Regions from separate parts of the Micromonospora sp. CNB394 genome, predicted to be linked through region 1. Evidence: riboswitches for the same ligand, from Rfam matches in the RefSeq annotation. Region 1 holds a riboswitch; each other region holds the start of a gene.
What was found. Region 1 has a riboswitch for cyclic di-AMP ahead of C569_RS0105870 (C39 family peptidase). Riboswitches for the same ligand answer to the same signal wherever they lie in the genome.
Positions count from the first base shown of each region.

Region 2: linked by a shared signal. The riboswitch ahead of C569_RS0110595 (hypothetical protein) and the one ahead of C569_RS0105870 (C39 family peptidase) in region 1 are both predicted to bind cyclic di-AMP.
Region 3: linked by a shared signal. The riboswitch ahead of C569_RS0117700 (hypothetical protein) and the one ahead of C569_RS0105870 (C39 family peptidase) in region 1 are both predicted to bind cyclic di-AMP.

Region 1 is NZ_KB895827.1:8,481-15,853, forward strand. It holds gene C569_RS0105845 (alpha-ketoglutarate-dependent dioxygenase AlkB) at 1-195, opposite strand, end outside; gene C569_RS0105850 (polysaccharide pyruvyl transferase family protein) at 236-1,561, opposite strand; gene C569_RS0105855 (acyltransferase) at 1,719-2,936, shown strand; gene C569_RS0105860 (hypothetical protein) at 3,017-3,361, shown strand; gene C569_RS0105865 (hypothetical protein) at 3,495-4,259, shown strand; cyclic di-AMP (ydaO/yuaA leader) riboswitch at 4,569-4,711, shown strand; gene C569_RS0105870 (C39 family peptidase) at 4,917-5,777, shown strand; gene C569_RS0105875 (alpha/beta fold hydrolase) at 6,131-6,877, shown strand; gene C569_RS0105880 (CDP-glycerol glycerophosphotransferase family protein) at 6,884-7,373, opposite strand, start outside.
Region 2 is NZ_KB895830.1:139,201-146,573, forward strand. It holds gene C569_RS0110585 (helix-turn-helix domain-containing protein) at 67-405, opposite strand; gene C569_RS0110590 (carbonic anhydrase) at 561-1,214, shown strand; gene C569_RS0110595 (hypothetical protein) at 1,269-2,297, opposite strand; cyclic di-AMP (ydaO/yuaA leader) riboswitch at 2,301-2,432, opposite strand; gene C569_RS0110600 (YibE/F family protein) at 2,587-3,861, opposite strand; gene C569_RS0110605 (metal-sensitive transcriptional regulator) at 4,025-4,324, opposite strand; gene C569_RS0110610 (heavy-metal-associated domain-containing protein) at 4,405-4,611, shown strand; gene C569_RS0110615 (hypothetical protein) at 4,648-5,619, shown strand; gene C569_RS0110620 (cation-translocating P-type ATPase) at 5,637-7,373, shown strand, end outside.
Region 3 is NZ_KB895839.1:92,964-100,336, forward strand. It holds gene C569_RS0117685 (alpha/beta fold hydrolase) at 1-67, shown strand, start outside; gene C569_RS0117690 (AAA family ATPase) at 193-2,307, shown strand; gene C569_RS0117695 (cation diffusion facilitator family transporter) at 2,400-3,314, shown strand; cyclic di-AMP (ydaO/yuaA leader) riboswitch at 3,458-3,588, shown strand; gene C569_RS0117700 (hypothetical protein) at 3,593-4,696, shown strand; gene C569_RS0117705 (SRPBCC family protein) at 4,719-5,231, opposite strand; gene C569_RS0117710 (STAS domain-containing protein) at 5,273-5,632, opposite strand; gene C569_RS0117715 (hypothetical protein) at 6,052-6,456, shown strand; gene C569_RS0117720 (BON domain-containing protein) at 6,617-7,291, shown strand.

The sequences.
Region 1 (7,373 bases):
CCGGCGTTCGGCCCGCCACGGCACGTCGTGGCGCAGCGTGTCGAGCACCTCGTCGGAGCCGCGTACCCAGCCGGGCAGGTGGTCGACCCAGGCGCCCCGGCTCAGCTCGTGCCGGCGCAGCGCCCCGGCGAGCGGGCCCAGGGCCGGGCCCTGCTCGGCCAGGTCGAGCATCGAGGGCTGGTACGCGTCGGACACGCAGCCGATCGTACCGTGCCCTCGAACAGGCGTACGACGATCAGCGTCGCAGCATCCGGCGGACCGTGCCCGGGACGGCCTGCTTGATCCGCTCCCGGAGCTGCTGCGAGCGGACCGCGTCGACGGTGGCGGTGAGCTTGGCGTTCTCGTCGCGCAGCCGCTCGATGCGGGTCAGCAGCTCGGCCGGCGGGGTGGCGGCGGCGGGCCGGACGGCCGGCGGGAACACCGTCTCGGCCACCCGGCGGTCGAAACGCGCGGCGCTGTCGCCGTCGCCGAACGAGGTGCCGAGGTCGTGCTTGGCCAGGAACGCGGTGATGGTCTCGAAGCGGGCCTTGTGGCCGTCGTTGAGCGCGGTGTAGTCGGCCTCCGCGTAGAGGTCGGCGGCGTCGACGTCGGCCGGCACGTCCCGCATGATCCGGTGCGGGATGCCGAAGTAGCGGGCCAGTTCCAACGTGCGCGAGTCGTGGGCGAACAGATAGCCGGGCGTGCCGGCGACGAGCGCCGTGATGGTGCCGTGGATGCGGGTGCCGAACGCGAAGTCGTACCCGGACAGGTGCGACATCCAGGTCCACGGGTCGACGAACATGCGCACCTTGTCCTCGGCGAACAGCGGGTGCGAGGTGTGCAGCGGGATGTCGCTGCTCTGGCCCCGGTGCTCGGGCGCGTCGCCGTAGAGCAGGGTGCCGAGCGTCCGCAGGTCCTGCGGGATGTAGCAGAGGTTCGGGTAGCGCTCCTGGTGGTGGCGGACCACCGAGGCCATCGAGCGGACGTACGGGGAGATGGTGAGCGCGACCTTCGAGTCGGCGGTCAGCTCCGGCCGGGTCTTCTCCAGGCGGAACTCCTCGCCGTGCAGGAACATCGACGGACAGCCGATCTGCTCCACCGCGGAGAAGCCCAGCGCGTTGAGGTAGCTCTCGGTCACCTCGCCGCGTACGCCGATGCTGTGCGACCGGTCCAGCACGGCCTTGCAGAACGCGCGGACCGGCTCGTCGATCGGCCGCAGGTACTCGCGGTCGCCGTCGACGTTCGTCTGCACGCCGACGCCGAGCACCACCACCGGGATCTTCAGCCGCTCGATCAGTTTGGTCAGCGGCGTCAGGCGGTGCACGAAGCTGCGCCGGAACGCGTTGGCGAGCGGTACGACGAACACGTCGTGCCGCTCGTTGATCTCGTCGGCGAGGCGCGGCCCGGCCGGGCTGCGGGTCGCGGTGATCTCGGCCGTGGAGGTGGCGAGCAGCTTGTGCGCGGCGTGGCTGAAGACCAGGTTGCCGCTGTTGTCCCCGATCCAGTTGCCGGCGAACGTCTCCTCCGGTGTGAGGACGTCGAACGGGCCCTTGCGGGCGCGGAGCAGGATCCGCTGGTGCATCCGGTTCGCTCACCTTCCGTACGGCCCGGTGTGCGGGCGGGAGCCGGGTGGGCTCCGGCGCGTGCAGGAACAGGAATCCTATCCGCCGCCCCGGCGGAGCCGAGCGGACGTCGGCTCGCCGGGAACGTCCCTGTTCTCCCGGGGTAGGGTGCCCGGAATGACCAGCGCGCCGACCGTCACCCGTGCCCCACGACTGCCGTCGCTGACCGGATTGCGGTGGGTCGCCGCGCTGCTGGTCTTCGGCTTCCACGCCGGCACCATGGGGATCGTCGCCGAGCCGCACCTGAAGACCGTGGTGGACAAGGCGTTCAGCCTGGGCCTGTCCGGCGTCGAGTTCTTCTTCATCCTCAGCGGGTTCGTGCTGGTCTGGTCGTACCGGGACGGGGAGCGCGCGTGGACGTTCCTGCGCCGCCGGTTCGCCAAGATCTACCCGAACCACGTGGTGACGTTCGTCGCGGCGCTGGCGGTCGCGGCCTGGTTCGCCGACCCGGTGGTGCCGTGGGCCGCGATCGCCAATTTCTTCCTGGTCCAGGCGTGGATCCCGCTGGGCGGCTACTTCTACAGCGTCAACAACGTGAGCTGGTCGCTCTCCTGCGAGCTGGCCTTCTACCTGTGCCTGCCGCTCGTGGTGCCGTGGCTGCGCCGGGCCCGTACCGGCGTGCTGCGCACCGTGCTGGTCGCGGCGCCGCTGCTCATCCTGGCGCTGTGGCCCGGCCAGCACCTCGTGCCGGAGGAGCAGCGGTGGTGGTTCACCCAGATCTTCCCGGTGACCCGGTCGCTGGAGTTCTGGATGGGCGTGGCCGCCGCCGAGCTGATGCGCCGGCACCGCTGGCGCGGACCGAACCTCGCCGCCGCCACCGGGATCTTCGTCGCCACCTGGGTGGTCGCCGCGCTGTGGATCCCGGCCGAGTTCTGGGCGGCGCTGCTCGCGGTCGCGTACCTGCTGGTCATCGCCGCCGCGGCGGACGCCGACGTGCGTGGCCGGCGCACCCCCTGGCGGTCCCGGGCGATGGTCTGGCTCGGTGAGGTCTCGTTCGCCTTCTACCTGGTGCACGTGCTGGTCATGGTCACCGTGCTGCGGCTGACCGGGCACTGGGGGACCGGGCTGCCCGGCTGGCGCGGCCCGGTCGCGGTGCTCGGCTTCCTGGTGGTCACGCTCGCGCTGGCCGCCGCGCTGCACCGCTGGGTGGAGGTGCCGATGATGCGCCTGCTCGGCCCGTCCCGCCGGGCCCGCGCGGCGTCGCGCGCACCGGCCGTGCCGGCTCCGCGCGAGCCCGCCGAGGCAACCGCCGGCCCGGCCGCCGACGACGGCGCGAGGCCCGTCACCGGTCCGGCCGAGGGCATCGAGTACGCCGGGCGGCGTCGCCCGGACTGACCCGCGCACACGTCCGCCGGTCGATCCGCGACACGCCGTGCGGCGGTGTGCTCGTGAGGGATCGGCGGTAGTTTGTACCCGTGCTTCCGATCGCGCTCACCTGCCCCGTGTGGTGGGTGGCGCGCTGGACCGCCCGGATGCTCGCCAGTCTCGCCGTGGTCGTCGCCTGTTCGTCCGGCGCCGCCACGCTGCCGGCCGGTGTCGCCGCTGCCGCCCCGGCTCCGGCGGTCGCCGCGTCGGCGTACCCGGTCGTGGACGCCCCGACCGCCGCGCGGCCGGAAGTCGACCGCGTCGCCGAGCGGCACGCCGGTCCCGCCGGGGTTCCGGGGCCCGCGCCCCGGGCCGCCGCCCCGGCCGTCGCGGAGCCGGTCCCGGCCGGCCGGACCGCCGCGCCGGCCGGCCCACGGGCCCCGCCCGCCCGCTGATCCGCCCACGGGCCGCGCCCGTTCCCCGCACCCACCGAACTCATCTCCGCACCCGCCCCCGGCGCCCTTGCACCGGCCGCCCGGCGAGGTCGTGCGGGCCCTCCCGCCAGGTCCTTCCGATGAGGTGCCGACCATGTCGCAGACCGCTCTGTACCACTTCCTCACCTCCGTGCCCGAGGCCGCCGCCATCTGGTCCTTCCTGCTGCTGCTCGCCCTCGGCCTGCTCGCCGCGCTCGTCGCCCGCCCCGAACGCGACCCCGTACCGGATGCCGTCGCCGAACCGGCCGACGCCGACGCCGCCCGCCGCGACGACCTGGTCCGGTACGCCGAGGAGGTGGCGGTGGCAGCCGCCGGGGCCGCCCAGACGGCCGGTCGCCGCCGGGAGCGGTGGCTGGCCGAGCAGGACGAGGCGGACCGGGCCTGGACCGCGTACGACGAGGCGGACGCCGCCGCCCGCCGCCTGGCCGGCGCCGCCGCGCTGGCCGCCCCGCGCACGCCTCGCACCCCGGCGGAGTACGCGGCCCGGGAACGCTGGCTGCACCACGCCGCCATGACCGCGCACTGGCGGGGCGACCTGACCGCCCGCCAGCTCGCCGACGTGCTGGCGGGCCGCAACGGGTGGGATCCGCGCCGGCACCCGGCCGAGCAGGAGATCGTGCTGGCCCGGACCATCAGGGACGGGCGCCGGGCCGGATGGGAGAGCGCCGCCGCGCGGGAGCGGGCGGCCTGGCGGGACGCGGAACTGGCTGCCGAGGCCGCCCGGACGCTCGCCGCCGAGGCGTACGCGGCCGCGGCGGCGCTGCGGCCCGCCCCGGCGTACGAGAGCGCGACGACGAGCCCCGTGCCGGTGCCCGCGTCGGTCCGCAACGCCCGGTGGCGCCCGGCCCGGGTGGGCTGAGACGGCCGTCTCGACCGAATCGTTACCCGGAAGGTGGTGAGCCCGGTCACCCGCGTTACCGAAACGGGCGCCGGGCGCAGAACGGGTCATCGAGTCGCGCAATTGCCGGCCCGGTGGTCGCGGTCTGTCCGCTTTTCGCCGCGCGGTGCCGTCGAAACTGCTTGTCCCATTGAGTGAAGTGAGTAACAGGGTGTTCCGAAATCCGTTACCGCAGATCACGTTTACCCAGGTGGGAGCGCTTGGCATCGGACATACCCACCGGTAGTGTCGGCGCGGTCCGATGCGGTAATCGATCGCCGACGGCGACGCCGCACCGACCCGCCTAATCGTGTTCCACGAACCGGGGACCCACGAGCAACATCGGGGTGAATCCGCGAGCCCACGGCCCGCGGTAGGGCGTACTTCCCGCCCGAATCCGTCAGCTAACCCGGTCGGCGGCCACGGAAGGAGTACCCCTCGTGCCCATCCCTCGATCGTCCCCCCGCCTCCACGGCGACGCGGTGCCCGCGCCGGCCTGACGCGCGACCGGCAAAACCGCCCCCTCGGGCGCCCGGCATCACGGGCGTTCCCGATCCCCCGGCCATCCGGCCCATTCAGCACGTGTGAGTTCCTCCGCGTGCCGGGCCGGCCTGCGCCACACACCCCGTGGAGGATTTCGTGAAGCACCACCTGAAGCGTCAACTGCGACGGATCGTCACCGAACGTCCGTACCGGATCATCGCCGGATCGGCCGCCGCGCTGGTGCTGGCCGCCGGCGCCGGCACCGTCGCCACCGCCGGTGACGACGCCCCGGTCCAGGAGAACACCGCGGCGGTCGCCGATCTCGGCGCCGCCCGCCTCGGCGAGCAGCCCGCCGCCCGCAGCGAGGCCCGCATCGCCGTACCGCAGGCGTCGCCCAGCGTCTCCGCCGCGCCCAGCGCCTCCGCCGTGCCCAGCGCGTCGCCGACAACCGCCCGGCCGGCCAAGGCCGCGGCCGACCCGGACACCACGCCCGAGGCCGAGCCGAAGCCGCCGTCGAGCAAGTCGCTCGACTACGACTACCAGGCGCAGATCAACTACTTCTACTGCGGCCCGGCCGCCGTGCGCAACGCGCTCAGCGCCGCCGGCATCGAGCGCACCCAGGACGCGCTCGCCGGCCCGCTCGGTACCACCGAGATGGGCACCAACTCGGCCGAGGACACCACCCGGGTGCTCAACCAGCAGGTCAATGGCAACCCGTACCGGACCCGGATGATTCCCGGCTCGGCCACTCCGGCCCAGATGGACCGCCTCCAGGCCGACGTGGTCGAGGCGATCAACGACGGCCGCGGGATCGTCGCGAACGTCGCCGGTACCGCCACCGACACCAACGGCGGCTGGCACTCGTTCCCGGGCGGCCACTACGTCGCGGTGGTCGGCTACAAGGACGACGGCCGGACCGTGCGGATCGCCGACTCGGCCGACCCGTCGCTGCCGTCGTACTGGGTGACCACTATCGACCTGGCGCACTGGATCGCCAGCCGCGGCTACTCCGCCTGACCGTCCTGACACGCCGGAGGCCGGCACCCCGTTCCGGGGTGCCGGCGCGGCCCTCGCACGCGCCCTTGCGCGCCGATCTTGGACTTGTGGCGCCCAGTGTGTCCGGCTCGCCCGCGATGGAAGGTGCCACAACTCCAAGATCGCAGAGGTTTCGGGGCGGCCCTGGGCGCAAGATGGGATCGGTGGAGATCTTGGTGGAAAAGGGCCCCTATGCGGGCCGTTTGGTACCAAGATCTCTCGGAGCCGGGAGCCCTTGACAACTCCACTCACAGGCCGATGGTGAGGGTGGAGCGTGGGCGGGGCGGGCGGGTTCGGTCTCGCCTGACCGGTGCGGGCGGTGGCAGACTGCGCCAATGGGCGATACGACGGGGAAGCGGCACCTGATTCTCCTGCACGGCATGGGCGCCACCGGCGAGGTGTGGCTGCCCTGGGCACCGCTGCTGGAGCGCCGCTGGCCCGGCCGCTGGCTCGCCCCCGACCTCGCGGGTCACGGCTGGTCGCCGCCGCTGCCCGGCTACTCGTTCGAAGCCCTGGCCCAGCGCGTCGCCGACGGGCTCGGCCCGGTCCGGCTCGGCCCCGACGACCGGCTGGTGGTGCTCGGGCACTCGCTCGGCGGGGTGGTGGCACTGGCGCTCGCGGCCCGGCAGCGGGGACATCCGGTCGACGCGGTCGTGGGGCTCGGCATCAAGGCGGTCTGGTCCCCGGCCGAACTGGCGAAGTCGCAGGAGCTGGCCGCCCGGCAGGTCACCTGGTTCGCCACCCGGGACGAGGCGGCTCGCCGCTACCTGCGGGTGTCCGGGCTCGCCGGGCTGTTCGCCCCGGACCACCCGGTGGTGGAGGCGGGGCTGCGGCGGGAGGACGGCCGCTGGCGGCTCGCCATGGACCCGGCCGCGTTCGCGGTCGGCGAGCCCCGGTTGCCGGTGCTGCTGGCCGCCACCGACGTGCCCGTCCTGCTGGCCCGGGGCGAGCTGGACCCGATGGTGACCGACGCGCAGCTCAAGGAACTGGGCGCACCGGTGGCCACGCTGCCCGGGCTGGGCCACAACGCGCACGTCGAGGACCCGGAGGCGGTACTCGCCCTGCTCGACCCGTACCTCTGAGCGGGCCTACACCTCGGCGCGCGGCGCCGGGACCGCCCAGTCGGGTTCCAGCTCGCGGCGGGCGGCGGCGAGGAACGCCTCGGCGTACCCGTCGGCGGGGAAGTCGCCCAGGTAACGCGTCCGGGCCGCCCAGCGTTGCGCCGCCTTCGGGTCGGCGTCGAGCAGGCCGGTGAGCACGTCGTCCACGTTGGACATGTCCCGCCGCAGCACGTAGCCGGACGCCGCGAGCGGGAACCGCTCGACGAAGTGCTCGCCGTCGGCACCGGTGTCGGTGACCGCGTACGGCTTGCCGGAGTAGAGCCAGTCGGAGATGACCCCTGATACGTCGGAGACCAGCGCGTCGGCGCGGTTGACGCACTCGGTGAGCGTCAGCGCGCGGCTCGCGGCGGCACCGAACAGGTGCGGCCGGCCGGTCTTCGCCCGGTCGGCGGCGAGCAGTTCGGTGAGCCGGGCGAGCTGGCGGGCCGAGGCCGGGTTCTTGTCGGTGTACGGGTGG
Region 2 (7,373 bases), on a different contig from region 1:
CTGTCGCGCACGCGGTGAGATTACCTGCCGCGCCCGCCCGCGCGGGCACACGTGGTACCGGCCTGGTCACCTGTCGGCGGTGGCGTCCCCGACCGGCTCGGCGAAGAGGGCCAGCAGGGCGCCGACCTGCTGGTCGGCCTCGGCCGGGTGCCGGAAGCGTCCCTTCGGGTTGATCGTGTACTCGTTGCGCCGTCCCACCCGCGTACGCCGCAGGTAGCCCCCCGCCTCCAGGTCGGCGACGATGGCCTGGGCCGCCCGTTCGGTCACGCCCACCTCGTCGGCCACGTCCCGCAGCCGGGCGGTGGGATTGCGTGCGATCGCGAGCAGCACGTGGCCGTGGTTGGTGAGGAAGGTCCAGTTACGGCGGCTCCCGCCCTCAGCTGGTGTGGTCGCCATGGTGGTCATGCTATTCCCCTGCTCGGTAGTACCGGCCCGGCGCGGGCCGGCACGGGAAAGTATGAAATGCGTATCACGAATCTTGACGGGCCCCCAGGTGCGTGTGACCGTGGGTCGCGAGGCCGTTCGGCCTGGTGGTTCCCCAGGTAGACGAGGTGAGGGACATGACGCCGAGCACCCCGGAGCAGGCACTGACCGAGCTGCGTGCCGGTAATCACCGGTTCGTCAGTGGCGCTCCGCAGCATCCGAATCAGGACGCCGGGCACCGGGCGGCGGTCGCCGTCGGCCAGCACCCCTTCGCGGTGATCGTCGGCTGCTCCGACTCGCGGCTCGCCGCCGAGATCATCTTCGATCGCGGTCTCGGTGACCTCTTCGTGGTGCGGACGGCCGGGCACACCGCCGGGCCGGAGGTGCTCGGCAGCGTCGAGTACGCGGTCACCGTGCTCGGCACGCCGCTCGTGGTGGTGCTCGGCCACGACTCGTGCGGCGCGGTCCAGGCCGCCCGGGAGGGGGTCCGGACCGGCGCCGCCCCGGTCGGGCACCTGGGCGCGGTGGTGGACGCGGTCTCGCCCAGCCTGCTGCGCGCCGCCCGCCAGGGCGTCGACGACCTCGACGGCATCATCGACGTGCACATCGCGCAGACGGTGGAGACGCTGCTGGCCCGGTCCGCCGTACTGGCCGAGCGGGTGGCGGCCGGGCGGTGCACGGTGGTGGGCATGTCGTACCGGCTCGCCGGCGGCGAGGTGCGGACCGTGGCGCAGTCCCCGGCCCCGCTGCCCGCTCCGGCGGCGCCCGCCGACCCGGCGCTGGCCGGCTGACCCGTAGGGCGACGAAGGGGCCGCCCTCGGGGCGGCCCCTTCGTCGTGTCCGGGTCAGAGCAGCGACATGTGGACGTGATCGGTGTGGTTCGACGGTCCGCTGTACGAACGCCAGCCGGTGGCCGGGAACCAGATCTGCCGGTTCCAGATGACGTAGTAGATGCCCAGCCGGTCGGCGTTGCGGATGAGGAAGGCGGCGACCTCGTTGCCGTACCGGCGGGTGTCGTTGTTGTGCCAGGGCGCGAAGCCGCTGTTCTGGAGCGACCAGTCGCACGCCTTGCCCTTGGGGTGCTCCCACGGCCCGCCGGGCCGGTAGCAGCCCACGAAGCGCTTGAAGCCCGCGCGGCGGACCTCCTGGTAGGCGTGCAGTGTGCGCGGTGTGACGCAGCCCGAGGTGGTCGGGTCGTCCTCGCTGCACGACTCGGCCTTCCAGCCGCCGTCGGCGGTGCGGCCGGGGGCGATCTTGGCGACCGGTGAGGTGGCGGAGACCAGGCCGCCGGTGAAGCCGAGACCGCCGACGAGCTTCAGCGCGCGCTCGGCCTGCACCTTCTCGCGCTCCATCGCGTTCTTCTGCTTCTCCTGCTCGCGCACCTCGGCGTCGAGCGCGATCTTGGCCTGCTCGGCGCGGGTCTTGACCGCGTTGATGGCGGCCAGGCGCTGCGCGTTGAGGAGGTTCAGTTCGTCCAGGGCGTTGACCCGGCGGACGAACGAATCGGGGGAGTTGCTCTCCAGCAGCATCGCCATCGCGCCCATCCGGCCGGTCCGGTAGGACTGGGCGGCGAGCTGGTTGACCTGTGGGCTGAGCGCGTCGAATTCGGCCTGTGCCGTCTTCACCTCGGCCGCCAGCCGCCGCTGGCGGTCCTGCGACTTGGCCAGCTTCGCCTTGGCCTGGAGGAAGTTGCGGTTGGCGGCGTCGATCGCCTCGGTGATGAGCGGCGGTTCGCCGTCCTCCTCGTGACCCGAGGGGGTGCCGGGGGCCGCCGCAGTGGGGGCCGCGGTCGCCGGGGTGGGCCCGGCCAGCACGGCCAGCGAGGCCAGCACGGCCACCACGGGTGTCAGCCAGCGGCGCAGGGGTGCCGTCACAATGTTCCCTTCCGTCGGCCGCCGACCGGGTTAGCTGACGGGTTCGGGACGGAAGTGGCCCCTACCGCTGTCGCGGATTCACCCCATGTACCTGGTTCCCCGGCTCGCCCGCGGGCGATTGGGCGGCGGCACCGCTGGCGCCGGTGCGCGCCTTCGGCGGTGACCGGCAGCGAGGTTACCTGACAGCACTCCTGAGGTTCTACGTCCGGAAGCCGACCAATAGCGAGATTTCGCCGTGGCGCACCGTGACCAGCGTCGCGTTTGAAATCGATGGTCACGCTGCGCAGTGTCACCATGCGGCCTCCGTACTCTTCCCGCCGCCGAGCGCCTCCAGCGCGTCGTCCCGCCCGGCCGGCGGCCGGGGCGCGGGTGGCGCCGGTTCCGCGCCGCGCGAGCGCCGTCCGGCGGTGGTCACGATCGCGGCCAGTCCGGTCGTCAGCGGTACGGCGGCGATCAGGCCGAGCGTGGCCACCGCGCTGCGGACGATCTCCTGGGCGAGGAACTCGCTGGTGAGGATCTGGCTGACCGGTCGGGCGTCGGCGACCAGCAGGAGCAGCAGCGGCAGCGAGGCGCCCGCGTACGCCAGCACGATGGTGTTGACGGTGGACGCGATGTGCGCCCGGCCGACCCGGGTCGCGGCCCGGTAGAGCTGCCGCCGGGACAGGCCCGGGTTGGCGTGTGCCAGTTCGGTGACGGTGGCCGCCTGGGTGACTGTGACGTCGTCCAGCACGCCCAGCGAGCCGATGATGATGCCGGCCAGCAACAGCCCGTGCAGGTCCACGTCGGCCTGGAACATGGACAGCGTGGTGGCGTCCTCGCTGCCGAAGCCGGTCAGGTGGGTGGCGGACGTGGCGAGCAGGCCGAGCACGCCGGTGACCACCAGGCTGCCGAGCGTGCCGAGCACCGCCACCGACGTCTGCGCGGTGATCCCGTGGGTCAGGTAGAGCACCACGAACATGATCAGCGCGGCGCCCACGATCGCCACCAGCAGCGGCGGCCGGCCGGACCCGATGCCCGGCAGCACGAAGCCGAGCACGATGGCGAAGCTGGCCACCAGCCCGCCGAGCGCGGCGAGCCCGCGCCAGCGGCCGAACGCCACGATCGCGGCGGCGAACAGCACCATCAGCCAGATCAGCGGTGTGCCGCGCTGGTGCTCGGCGATGTTGTAGGACTTCACCGCCGGGTCGGCCGGGTCGGTCAGTTCGACCAGGACGACCTCGTCGCCGACGGCGACCCGGGGCGCGCCCGGCCCGGCCGGGATCGGCATCTCGACCGGCCGGCCCGCGTCCGGGCCCTGCTCGGCGGTGACGGTCACGGTGCCGCAGGGGCCACCTCCACCGGCCGGCGTCTCCGGGGTGGGCGGGCAGGGCTCGGTGACCACCCGGGTCACGGTGCCGTGGTAGCGGGGGACGTCCGCGCCGCCGACCGGCTCCCGGTCCTGCCGGGGCCAGAGCACCAGCGCCGCGATCACGGTGAGCGCGAACAGCGGAACCACCACGGCGACGAGCAGCCGTCGTACGCCCGGCGGCGCGGCGGCTGCGGGGCGGGTGTGGTCGGCACCCATGGCGTCTCTCCCAACGGTCGCGGCGACGCCTGGTCCGCCGGACCGGTCTGGTCACCCGGCCGGCGTGGACGTGTCGACCACGTCCGGGGCGTCGCCCGGCCATGGTAGGCAGCCCGGCTCGCCCGGCCCGGCAGGCCGGGCCCGGGACGGGCGGGTGACCGTTTCAGCCGCGCTTCATGAGGCGGCCGACAGCGGCCATCATCTCGGTCGCCATCTCGTCGGCCCGGCCCTCGGCGGCGCCCTCGTGCATGCAGTGCCGGGCGTGGCCGTCGAGCAGGCCGAGGCCGACCTTGTCCAGCGCCGCCTGGATGGCCGAGATCTGGGTCAGCACGTCGATGCAGTAGCGGTCGTCCTCGACCATCTTCTCGATGCCACGGACCTGGCCCTCGATCCGGCGGAGCCGGGCGAGGAGTTGGTCCTTGCTGGCGGTGTAGCCCCGGGTCGGGCTGGACGGCGCGGTCATGACACCGAGGATAGCGTACCCCTTGGGGGTATGCTAACGTTCGAGTCGTACCCCAGGGGGGTATGAGATCGGAGGGCGAGATGGAGACCACGTACCAGGTGAACGGCATGACCTGCGGGCACTGCGTCAACTCGGTGAGCACCGAGCTGAGCGCGCTTCCGGGCGTCACCGACGTCCAGGTCGACCTGGCCGGCGGCCGGGTCACCGTCACCAGTCGGAACCCGCTGGACGTGGACGCGGTCCGCGCGGCGGTCGACGAGGCCGGCTACGACCTCGTCGGTGCGTGACGGGTCCGGCGGACCCGCAGAAACCGAGGAGACACCATGAACACGGCGACGAAGCTCAGCGGCTTCGCCCTCGGCCTCGTGGCGGTGTTCGGCGCGGCGTACGGGATCGGCACCCTGGCCGATCCCGTCGCCCCGGCCGCCGACACCCGCCACGACGACAGCGACAGCGACCACGGGGCCGGCGGCACCGGCCACGGTGACGAGAACGGGGCCTCCGCGCACCCGCCCGGCGGGCTGCTCGTCTCCGAACGCGGCTACACGTTCCAGCCCGCCGCCGCCCCGGCCGGACAGTTCGCCTTCCGGATCACCGGCCCGGACGGCGCGCCGGTCACCCGCTTCGAGGTGGCCCACGACAAGCGCATGCACCTGATCGTCGCCCGGCGGGACCTCTCCGGGTTCCGGCACGTCCACCCGGAGATGACCGGCGACGGCACCTGGCAGGTCGCCTCGCCGCTGCACGGCCCCGGCGCCTGGCGGGCGTTCGCCGACTTCACCCCCGAAGGCGGCGACCCGCTGACCCTCGGCCTGGACGTCACGGTCCCCGGCGAGCTGACCGCCCGGCCGCTGCCGGCACCGGCGACCAGCACCACCGTCGACGGCTACACGGTCACCCTGACCGGCACGCCGGAGCCGGGCCGGACCAGCCGGCTCACGCTCTCCGTCAGCCGCGACGGGCGGCCGGTCACCGACCTTCAGCCCTACCTCGGCGCGTACGGGCACCTGGTGGCGCTGCGGCAGGGCGACCTGGCGTACCTGCACGTGCACCCGGAGGGCACGCCCGGCGACGGGCGCACACCGGCCGGTCCGGCGATCACGTTCGCCGCCGAGGTGCCCTCGGCCGGGGCGTACCGTCTCTACCTGGACTTCCGGCACGGCGACGCGGTGCACACCGCCGAGTTCACCGTCCTCGCCGGCGACCGGACCGCGCCGGTGCCCACCGCGCCGGCACCCACCACCGCACCGACCCCGGACGCCGGACACGGCAGCCCGGGGCACGGGCACAGTTGAGCGCCGGAGGTGCCGCGATGACTGCCACGGGAAAGGCGCTGCCCACCGCGCCGAACCTGATCGAACTGGCGATCGGCGGGATGACCTGCGCGTCCTGCGCCGCCCGGATCGAGAAGAAGCTCAACCGGATGGACGGCGTCGAGGCGACAGTGAACTACGCCACCGAGAAGGCCACCGTCCGGTACGCCGACGACATCGCCCCGGCCGACCTGATCGCCACGGTCGAGAAGACCGGTTACACCGCCGTGGTGCCGCCACCGCCCGAGCAGGCGGAGGCGGCAGCGGCCGGGGAGCCGGTGGACGAGCTGCAAGCGGCGCGTACCCGGCTCCGGGTCTCCGCCGTGCTCACCCTGCCGGTGATCGTGCTCGCCATGGTGCCGGCCTGGCAGTTCGACTACTGGCAGTGGGCCTCGCTGACGCTCGCCGCCCCCGTGGTGGTCTGGGGCGGGCTGCCGTTCCACCGCGCCGCGCTGGTCAACCTGCGGCACGGCGCGGCGACCATGGACACGCTCGTCTCGCTCGGCACACTTGCCGCGTTCGGCTGGTCGCTCTGGGCCCTGTTCCTCGGCGACGCCGGCATGCCCGGGATGACGCACGCGTTCAGCTTCGACATCACCCGCGGCGACGGCGCCGGCAACATCTACCTGGAGGCCGCCGCCGGGGTGACCGTGTTCATCCTGGCCGGGCGGTACTTCGAGGCCCGCTCCAAGCGCACCGCCGGCTCGGCGCTGCGGGCCCTGCTCGAACTGGGCGCCAAGGACGTGGCGGTGCTGCGCGGCGGGCAGGAGACCCGGATTCCGGTCGGCCGGCTCGCGGTCGGGGACCGGTTCGTGGTCCGGCCCGGCGAGAAGGTCGCCACCGACGGCGTGGTCGAGGAGGGCACCTCGGCCGTCGACGCCGCCATGCTCACCGGCGAGTCGGTGCCGGTCGAGGTGGGGCCGGGCGACGCCGTGGTCGGCGCCACGGTGAACGCCGGCGGCCGGCTGGTGGTCCGCGCCACCCGGGTCGGCGGCGACACCCAGCTCGCCCAGATGGCGCGGCTGGTGGAGCAGGCGCAGACCGGCAAGGCGGCGGTGCAGCGGCTCGCCGACCGGGTCTCCGGCGTGTTCGTGCCGATCGTGATCGCGCTGGCCACCGGCACACTCGGCTGGTGGCTCGGCACCGGTTCCGGGCCGGCCGCCGCGTTCACCGCGGCGGTGGCCGTCCTGATCATCGCCTGCCCGTGCGCGCTCGGCCTGGCCACGCCGACCGCGCTGCTCGTCGGCACCGGGCGCGGCGCGCAGCTCGGAGTGCTCATCAAGGGGCCGGAGGTGCTGGAGTCCACCCGCCGGGTCGACACCGTGGTGCTCGACAAGACCGGCACCGTCACCACCGGCCGGATGGCGCTGGCCGAGGTGCTGCCCGCCGGGGGCGAGGACGCCGCCGAGCTGCTCCGGGTGGCCGGCGCGCTGGAGGCCGCCTCCGAGCACCCGATCGCGCGGGCCGTCGCCGAGGCCGCGGCCGAGGCCGGGGCGCTGCCGCCGGTCGGCGGGTTCGCCAACGCCGAAGGGCTGGGCGTGACCGGCACCGTCGACGGCCGGAGCGTGGTGGTCGGCCGGGCCCGGCTGCTGCGGGAGCGGGGTCTCGACGTACCCGAGGAGGTCGAGCGGGCCGCGTCCGGCGCGGAGGCCGCCGGGCGGACGGCGATCCTGGCCGGCTGGGACGGTCGGGCCCGGGGTGTGCTCGCGGTGGCCGACGGGGTGAAGCCGACCAGC
Region 3 (7,373 bases), on a different contig from region 1:
GGTGAACGCCGCCCTCACCGGCGTGCTGGACCGGGTGCTGGCCGGCCGCCCGGCCGCCCGCCTCTGAGCTTCTCCCGCTCGCCGAGCGGCACCGGCGTACGCCACGTGCGCGGCATGCCCCGACGTGCCGGTTGCCGGCGGCCCGTACCCTCATTCAGCCCGTCGTGCCCTCCGAACACAGGAGCATCCGCGTTGACCGACCAGACCACGCTGGACCGGGAGATCGCCGCCGAGCAGCGCCACCTCGACCGGGTGTACGCCCGGCTGGCCGAGCTGCGCCGGTCGGCGGCCGACGCCGAGCGGGAGGGCTACCGGCTGGCCCGGGTCGGCAACTTCGGCGCGCTGGTCGAGCGGGACGCGATGGTCTTCCACGCCGCCCGGCGCCGGCACGTGCTGGACGCCGAGCACGAGGGGCTGGTGTTCGGGCGGCTGGATCTGCGTACCGGGCAGGTGCTGCACGTCGGGCGTCTCGGTGTGCGGGGTGTGGACGCGGAGACGCTGGTGGTGGACTGGCGGGCGCCCGCCGCCGCCGCGTTCTACCAGGCCACGCCCGCCGCGCCGCGTGGCGTGGTGCGCCGCCGCACGATCCAGTCGGCGGCCGAGAAGGTCACCCGGATCGAGGACGACCTGCTGGACCCGGAGGCCGCCCCGCCGGACATGGCGGTGGTCGGTGACGGGGCGCTACTGGCCACGCTGTCCCGGGCCACCGGCCGGGGCATGCGGGACATCGTCGCCACCATCCAGCGCGAGCAGGACGAGGCGATCCGCTCCCCCGGCAACGGCGTCACGATCGTCTCCGGCGGCCCCGGCACCGGCAAGACGGCGGTGGCGCTGCACCGGGCCGCGTACCTGCTCTACTCCGACCGGGCCCGGTACGCCGGCGGCGGCATCCTGGTGGTCGGCCCGTCCGGCGTGTTCGTCGAGTACATCGCCTCGGTGCTGCCCTCGCTCGGCGAGGAGACCGCCACGCTGCACTCGCTGGGCTCGCTGTTCCCCGGCCTGTCCGCGTCCCGGACCGACCCGCCGGACGTGGCGGCGGTGAAGGGCTCGCTGCGGATGCGCCGGGTGCTGGAACGCGCGGTACGCGACGCGGTGCCGGACTCTCCGGCCGAGCTGCGCCTGCTCTACCGGGGCGAGTTGCTGCGCCTGGAACGCCCCGCGCTGGACGCGATCCGGGACCGGACGCTGGCCCGTGGGGCGCGCCGCAACGAGGTACGCCGAACGGCGTTCGACGCGGTGCTCGCCGCGCTCTACGCGCAGGCCCGCACGCTGCGGGTGGGCCGGCTGCCGGAGCAGCCCGCGTTCGAGGACGAGATCATCGAGCGGCCGGAGTTCCGCGAGTTCCTCAAGGCGTGGTGGCCCCGGCTGCACCCGCGGCACGTGCTGGGCTGGCTGGCCCGCCCGGATCGGCTGCGCCGCTACGCCGAGGGGATCCTCTCCTCGGCGGAGATCCGGCTGCTCGGCGACGCGTACCGGACGCTCGGGGCCGAGGGACTGACGGTGGCCGACATCGCGCTGCTGGACGAGCTGGACGCGCTGCTCGGCAAGCCGGTGCAGCGGGCCCGGCCCAGGCGCGACCCGTACCAGCTCGCCGGTGGCGTGCGCGAGCTGAGCACGTACGCCGACCGGCAGCGCGCCGCCCGCGCGGCGGCGCGGGAGCGTCCGGCCGACTACCGCGACTACGCGCACGTGGTGGTGGACGAGTCGCAGGACGTCTCGCCGATGCAGTGGCGGATGGTCGGCCGGCGCGGGCGGCTGGCGTCCTGGACCGTGGTCGGTGACCCGGCGCAGACCGCCTGGACCGGCGACCCGCAGGAGCTGGACCGGGCCCGTGACCAGGCGTTGGGCCGGCGCAAGCGGCACCGGTACGAGCTGACGACCAACTACCGCAACTCGGCGGAGATCTTCGCGGTGGCGGCGGCGGAGATCCGCCGCCTCTATCCGGACCTGCCGCTGCCCGACGCGGTGCGGTCCACGGGGGTGCCGCCGGTGGAGCGGACGGTGCCCGCCGCCGACCTGCCGGCGGCCACCGTCGAGGCGGCCGAGACGCTGCTCGGGCAGGTGGAGGGCACGGTCGGCGTGATCACGCCGGTGCCGCGCCGGGACGAGGTGGCCGGCTGGCTGGGCGGGCTCGGCGCGGGCCGGCTCCAGGTGGTGACCAGCCTCCAGGCCAAGGGCATGGAGTACGACGGCGTGGTGCTGGTGGCGCCGGGCGAGATCCGGGCCGACCCCTCGGGCGTGCGCACGCTCTACGTGGCGCTGTCCCGGGCCACCCAGCGCCTCACCACGCTCGACCCGGTGGGGTGAGTGGCCCCGCCGCCACCCGCAGTTCACTAGCATACATAGCGATGTGAACATACATTGGGCCGGGGCCGGTACGGGGCAGGAAGGGTGTTGGCGTGGGCGCAGGCCATGACCACAGCGGCGCGGTGACCAACGCGGCACACCGCCACCGGGGCCGACTCTGGGCCGCCTTCGCGCTGCTCGCCGTCCTGATGGTGGTCGAGGCGGTGGCCGCCTTCACGACCGGTTCGCTGGCACTGCTCTCCGACGCCGGGCACATGTTCACCGACGTCCTCGGCATCGGCATGGCGCTCGCCGCGATCACCGCCACCCGACGTGCCGGCACCGACCCGCAGCGCACGTTCGGGCTCTACCGGCTGGAGGTGCTCGCCGCCCTCGCCAACGCCGTACTGCTCGCCGCCGTCGCCGTCTACGTCCTGGTCGAGGCGGTACGCCGGTTCGGCGAGCCGCCGGAGGTGCTGGCCGGCCCGATGCTCGTGGTGGCAGTGCTCGGCCTGCTCGCCAACATCGTCGCGTTCGCACTGCTGCGCGCCGGGTCGAAGGAGAGCATCAATCTGCACGGGGCGTACCTGGAGGTGCTCGGCGACCTGCTCGGCTCGCTCGGCGTGATCGCCGCCGCGCTGGTCATCGCGGTGACCGACTGGTGGTGGGCGGACCCGCTGGTCGCCGTCGGCATCGGCCTGTTCATCCTGCCGCGCACCTGGCGGCTCGGCCGGGCCGCGGTGCGCATCCTGGTGCAGGCCGCGCCGGAGCACCTCCAGGTGACCGCCGTGCACGACCGGCTGGCCGCCGTGCCCGGCGTGGCCGAGGTGCACGACCTGCACGTCTGGACGCTCACCTCGGGCATGGAGGTGGCCTCGGCGCACCTGACCACCGATCCGGGCGTGGACCCGAGCGCGGTGCTGGCCGCGGCACGGGCCGCCCTGCACGAGGACTTCTCCATCGATCACGCCACGTTGCAAGTCGAACCCGGAGCGTCCGCCGGGGTGTGCGGACCGACCGAGTGGTGATTAGGACACACTTAAATCACTGTGGCTAATGTACAGTTATGCCGGTTTTGCCCCGCCTGGCGGTATTGCTCCACGGAGCCGTACCCGGGCAGCGCCGGTAGTCTCGATCGCGGCCGCACCCGCGGGCGCCACCGGCCCCGGTGGGGCGGCCGTCGCCTAATCGTCCGCAGGGACGAGCCGGGGAACCACGTACGTGGGGTGCATCCGCGTCAGCGGTAGGGATCTTCCGTCCCGAACCCGTCAGCTAACCCGGTCGGCGTTGACGGAAGGACATGTGAATGCCCCCAGTGGCACCTGTACGACGGACGGCCGCCCGGATGGCGGCCCTGATCGTCGCGACGCTGGCCCTCGGCGTCGCGACCGTTCCGGTCTCCCCCGCCTCGGCGGCGCCCGCGACCGGCCTGCTCGCCGCCGCGCCCGGCGACGACGAGGGCGGCACGCCCGAACTGCGTGCCCAGCTCGACGCGGCCAGCAAGGGCTGGTTGGAGGCGAAAGCCGCGCTGAACCGGTCGGTGAGCCGTCAGAAGCAGCTCAACGACCAGCTCGAAGCAGTCGGCGCCGAACTCGCAGTACGCGACGCCAAGGTCGGCGAGATCGCCGCGGTGGCGTACCGCAACGGCCGCCTGGGCACAGCCGGGGCGCTGCTCGGCAGCAGCAGCCCGGAGGGCTTCATGGACCGGGCCGCCGCGCTGGAGCAGGTCGCCGCGAACGAGGACCGCACACTGCGCGACCTGATCGCCACCCGGGACGAGGCCACCCGCACCCGCGCCCAGCTCGACGGCGAGATCCGCGAGCAGCGCAAGCAGGTGACGGTGATGGCCCGGCGCAAGGACCAGGTCGAGCGCGCCCTGGAGGCGGCGAACGACCGCGCCTCGCGCAGCAGCGGCGGCAGCAGCGGCAGCAGCGGCAGCGGCAGCAGCGGCAGCGGCGTGCAGGGCACCTCCAGCAAGAACGCCGAGCCGGCGCCGCGCAACTCGGACGGCTCCTGGCCGTCGGAGTCGTGCAGCGTCAACGACCCCACCCCGGCGAACGGCTGCATCACCCCGCGCACGCTGCACGCGCTGCAGCAGGCCAAGGCGGCCGGCTTCACCCGGTACGTCTCGTGCCACCGGCCCAGCGGCTCCGGTGAGCACCCGAAGGGGCGGGCCTGCGACTTCGCCGCGCAGAAGAGCGGCTTCGGCGGCGTGGCCTCCGGCGGTGACCGGACGTACGGCAACAACCTGGCCGCGTACTTCGTGCGCAACGCCGACCCGCTCGCCGTGCTCTACGTGATCTGGTTCAAGCAGATCTGGCTACCCAGCAGCGGATGGAAGTCGTACAGCGGGGCCAACGGCGACCCGTCCAGCGACCACACCAACCACGTGCACCTGTCGGTGTACTGAGCGCCCCGGCGGGCCGGCCGGATCAGGCCGGCCGGCCCTCCAGGGTCGCTCCGAGACGTGCCGCCAGGCCCAGGTGAGCCGCCCGGGCCTGGCGGAACGCGTACCCGAACAGCGGCGCCGGCGCGGTCAGCGTGATCTCCACGTCGATGCGTACCGTGCCGTCGGGCTCGTCGCGCAGCCGGGTGTGGTTGCGGACCGTCGTCGCGGGCTGCTGCCGCGCCACGGTAACCACCTCGTCCTCGCCGGCGATCAGCACGTCCGCCTGGTACGTGACCGGGAAGTGCAGCGGGCCGAGCTGCAGCCGGTCGGTGATGGCGTAGCTGGCCAGCGCGCCCGGCCGGGCCGGCAGCTTCCGGACCCGGACGATCAACGGATGCAGCTCGCCCTGGCGACTCAGATCACCCAGCAGGGCCACCGCTTCGGCCCGGCTGCACCGGGCCTGCACGGTGTAGCTGAAGCTGTCGCTGCTCTGCAAGCGGGCCCCCTCGCCGTCGTGCGTCGCGACGATCGTCCCGTACCGACGCCGGACTGGCAACGGGTAGAAGGTCCCCTGGTCGCAGGGGGTGTGAACGGCGCTCAGGCGCCGGGCAGAACCTCGGGGGTGTCGTCGGCGAACCACGGCTCGGGCGCGCCGAACAGGCCGAGCAGCCCGGTCACCCAGAGCTGCCGGTGCACGAACCGGCTCGGCTCGGTGACCACGAGCTTGACGCCGCTGACCTCGCAGGTCTGGAAGCCCGCGACCATGGCACTGATGCCGACCGAGTCGATGAACGTGACGAGCCGCATGTTCAGCTCGATCCGCGAGGGGCGGCCCTTCGCGAGCACCTCGGCGATCGCTTCCCGCACCTCGTACGCGGTGTCGACGTCGATCTCCCCACGGGGCGCGATCTGGACGACACCACCCGGTCGCATCGACTTCACGATCGACAGGCTCACGCGAGCACCTCCACTCGCCCATGACGGGCGCCTCATCAGTACGCGGGCCGCGACCGAGCGTATTCCTCTCACGGCCCGGTCGCCACCCCCCGGGATGAGCAATTCGCGAACTGGGCACACCTGGGCGTACCCAATCCGGACCTCCGGGTTCCAGTTTCCCCTTCAAGGACGGGTCGCGACCAGCCGTGCGGCTGGTCGGCCCCGCCGATCCGCCGACCAGGGTAGCGGGCGCACGCACGTCCCGCGGGCACCGGTCCCGGCGCGTTCGAGTGGTTCGTCCCGTTCACCGCCCGGTCGCCGTGACCCGGGGGTGGTTTGCCGCGCCCGCCCGCTGGGCACTGCCCGAGACAGTGAACCCGCCGGATGGACACCGGAGTCCGAAGTGGCCGCCGGCCTTCGGCACCCGAGGAGGCAGAACGATGTTCGGATCCAACCTGCTGGACCGCCGGGGCAAGGCCGAGCGGGTCGCCGACCAGGCGTGGCAGCACCTGCTCTCCGCCGTCGGTTCCGCCGGCGACAGCGTGCGCGACGCCACCCGGACCGCCCGCCGCAGTTCCTCCGGCCTGGCCGACGACGCCACCGACCTGGTCGGCACCGCCGCCGAGGAGGCACGCCGCCGGGCCGGCCTCGCGTTCGACGCGCTCGCCGGCCGCCGGCCCGCGCTGCCCTGGACGCTGCTGATCGCGGCGGCGCTCGCCGGCGCGGCGATCGGCTGGGCCGCCGGGACCGCCGCACGCGCCGCCGGCAGCCGGGACCGCACCGCGAACGAGATCGAGTTCGTGGACGTCGACCGGCCGAACTCGCCGGCCGGCCTGGACGGCTGAGCGACAGGCGACCCGACACGGTGGCCGCTCCCGGGACGCCCGGGGGCGGCCACCGTGCTGCCCCACCCGCACCGGGTGAGGCCCGCTCACCCGGGACACGCGCAGGATCGCGGGTGCGGGACCACACGCCCGTGCCGCGATCGACGGGAGGGAGAGCCGGATGGCCACCGACACGATCACGCGTACCGACCGGGACATCCAGTCCGCCGTGCTCGACGAGCTGACCTGGGAGCCACGGGTCGGCCCGGACGAGATCGGGGTGACAGTCACCGAGGGCGTGGTGACGCTGACCGGCCGGGTGGACAGCTACGCCAAGAAGTGGGCCGCCGAGCGGGCCGCCCACCGGGTCGCCCGGGTCCGTGCGGTCGCCAACGACCTCGCCGTCCGGATCGACACCGCCGCCGGGCGGGAGGACCCGGAGATCGCGGTCGCCGCCGTACGGGCGCTGGAGTGGGACGCGTTCGTCCCGATCGAGGCGTTGCAGGTGACCGTCGCCGACGGCTGGGTCACGCTGCACGGCGAGGTCGAGTGGGAGTACCAGCGGCGGGCCGCCGAACGGTCGGTCGGCCGGCTCACCGGCGTACGCGGGGTGAGCAACGGGATCGCGGTACGCCCGGCGGTGCACACCGGCGGCCACGACCTGGCCGAACGGATCGTGGACGCGCTGGCCCGCAACCGCGCCACCGAGGCCGAGGAGGTCGACGTACGGGTGCACGGCGACACGGTGCTGCTGGACGGGCAGGTCCACTCGGCCGGCGAGCGTGCGGAGATCGAGCGGGTGGTGTGGAACGCCCCCGGCATCCGGGAGGTGCACAACCACCTCGTCGTGCGCTGACGGGGAACCACCCCGCCCGGGTGAGCCCGCCTCACCCGGGCCCCGGCCAGGGTGGGGGCATGAGTGATCCGAACGGCGCGGA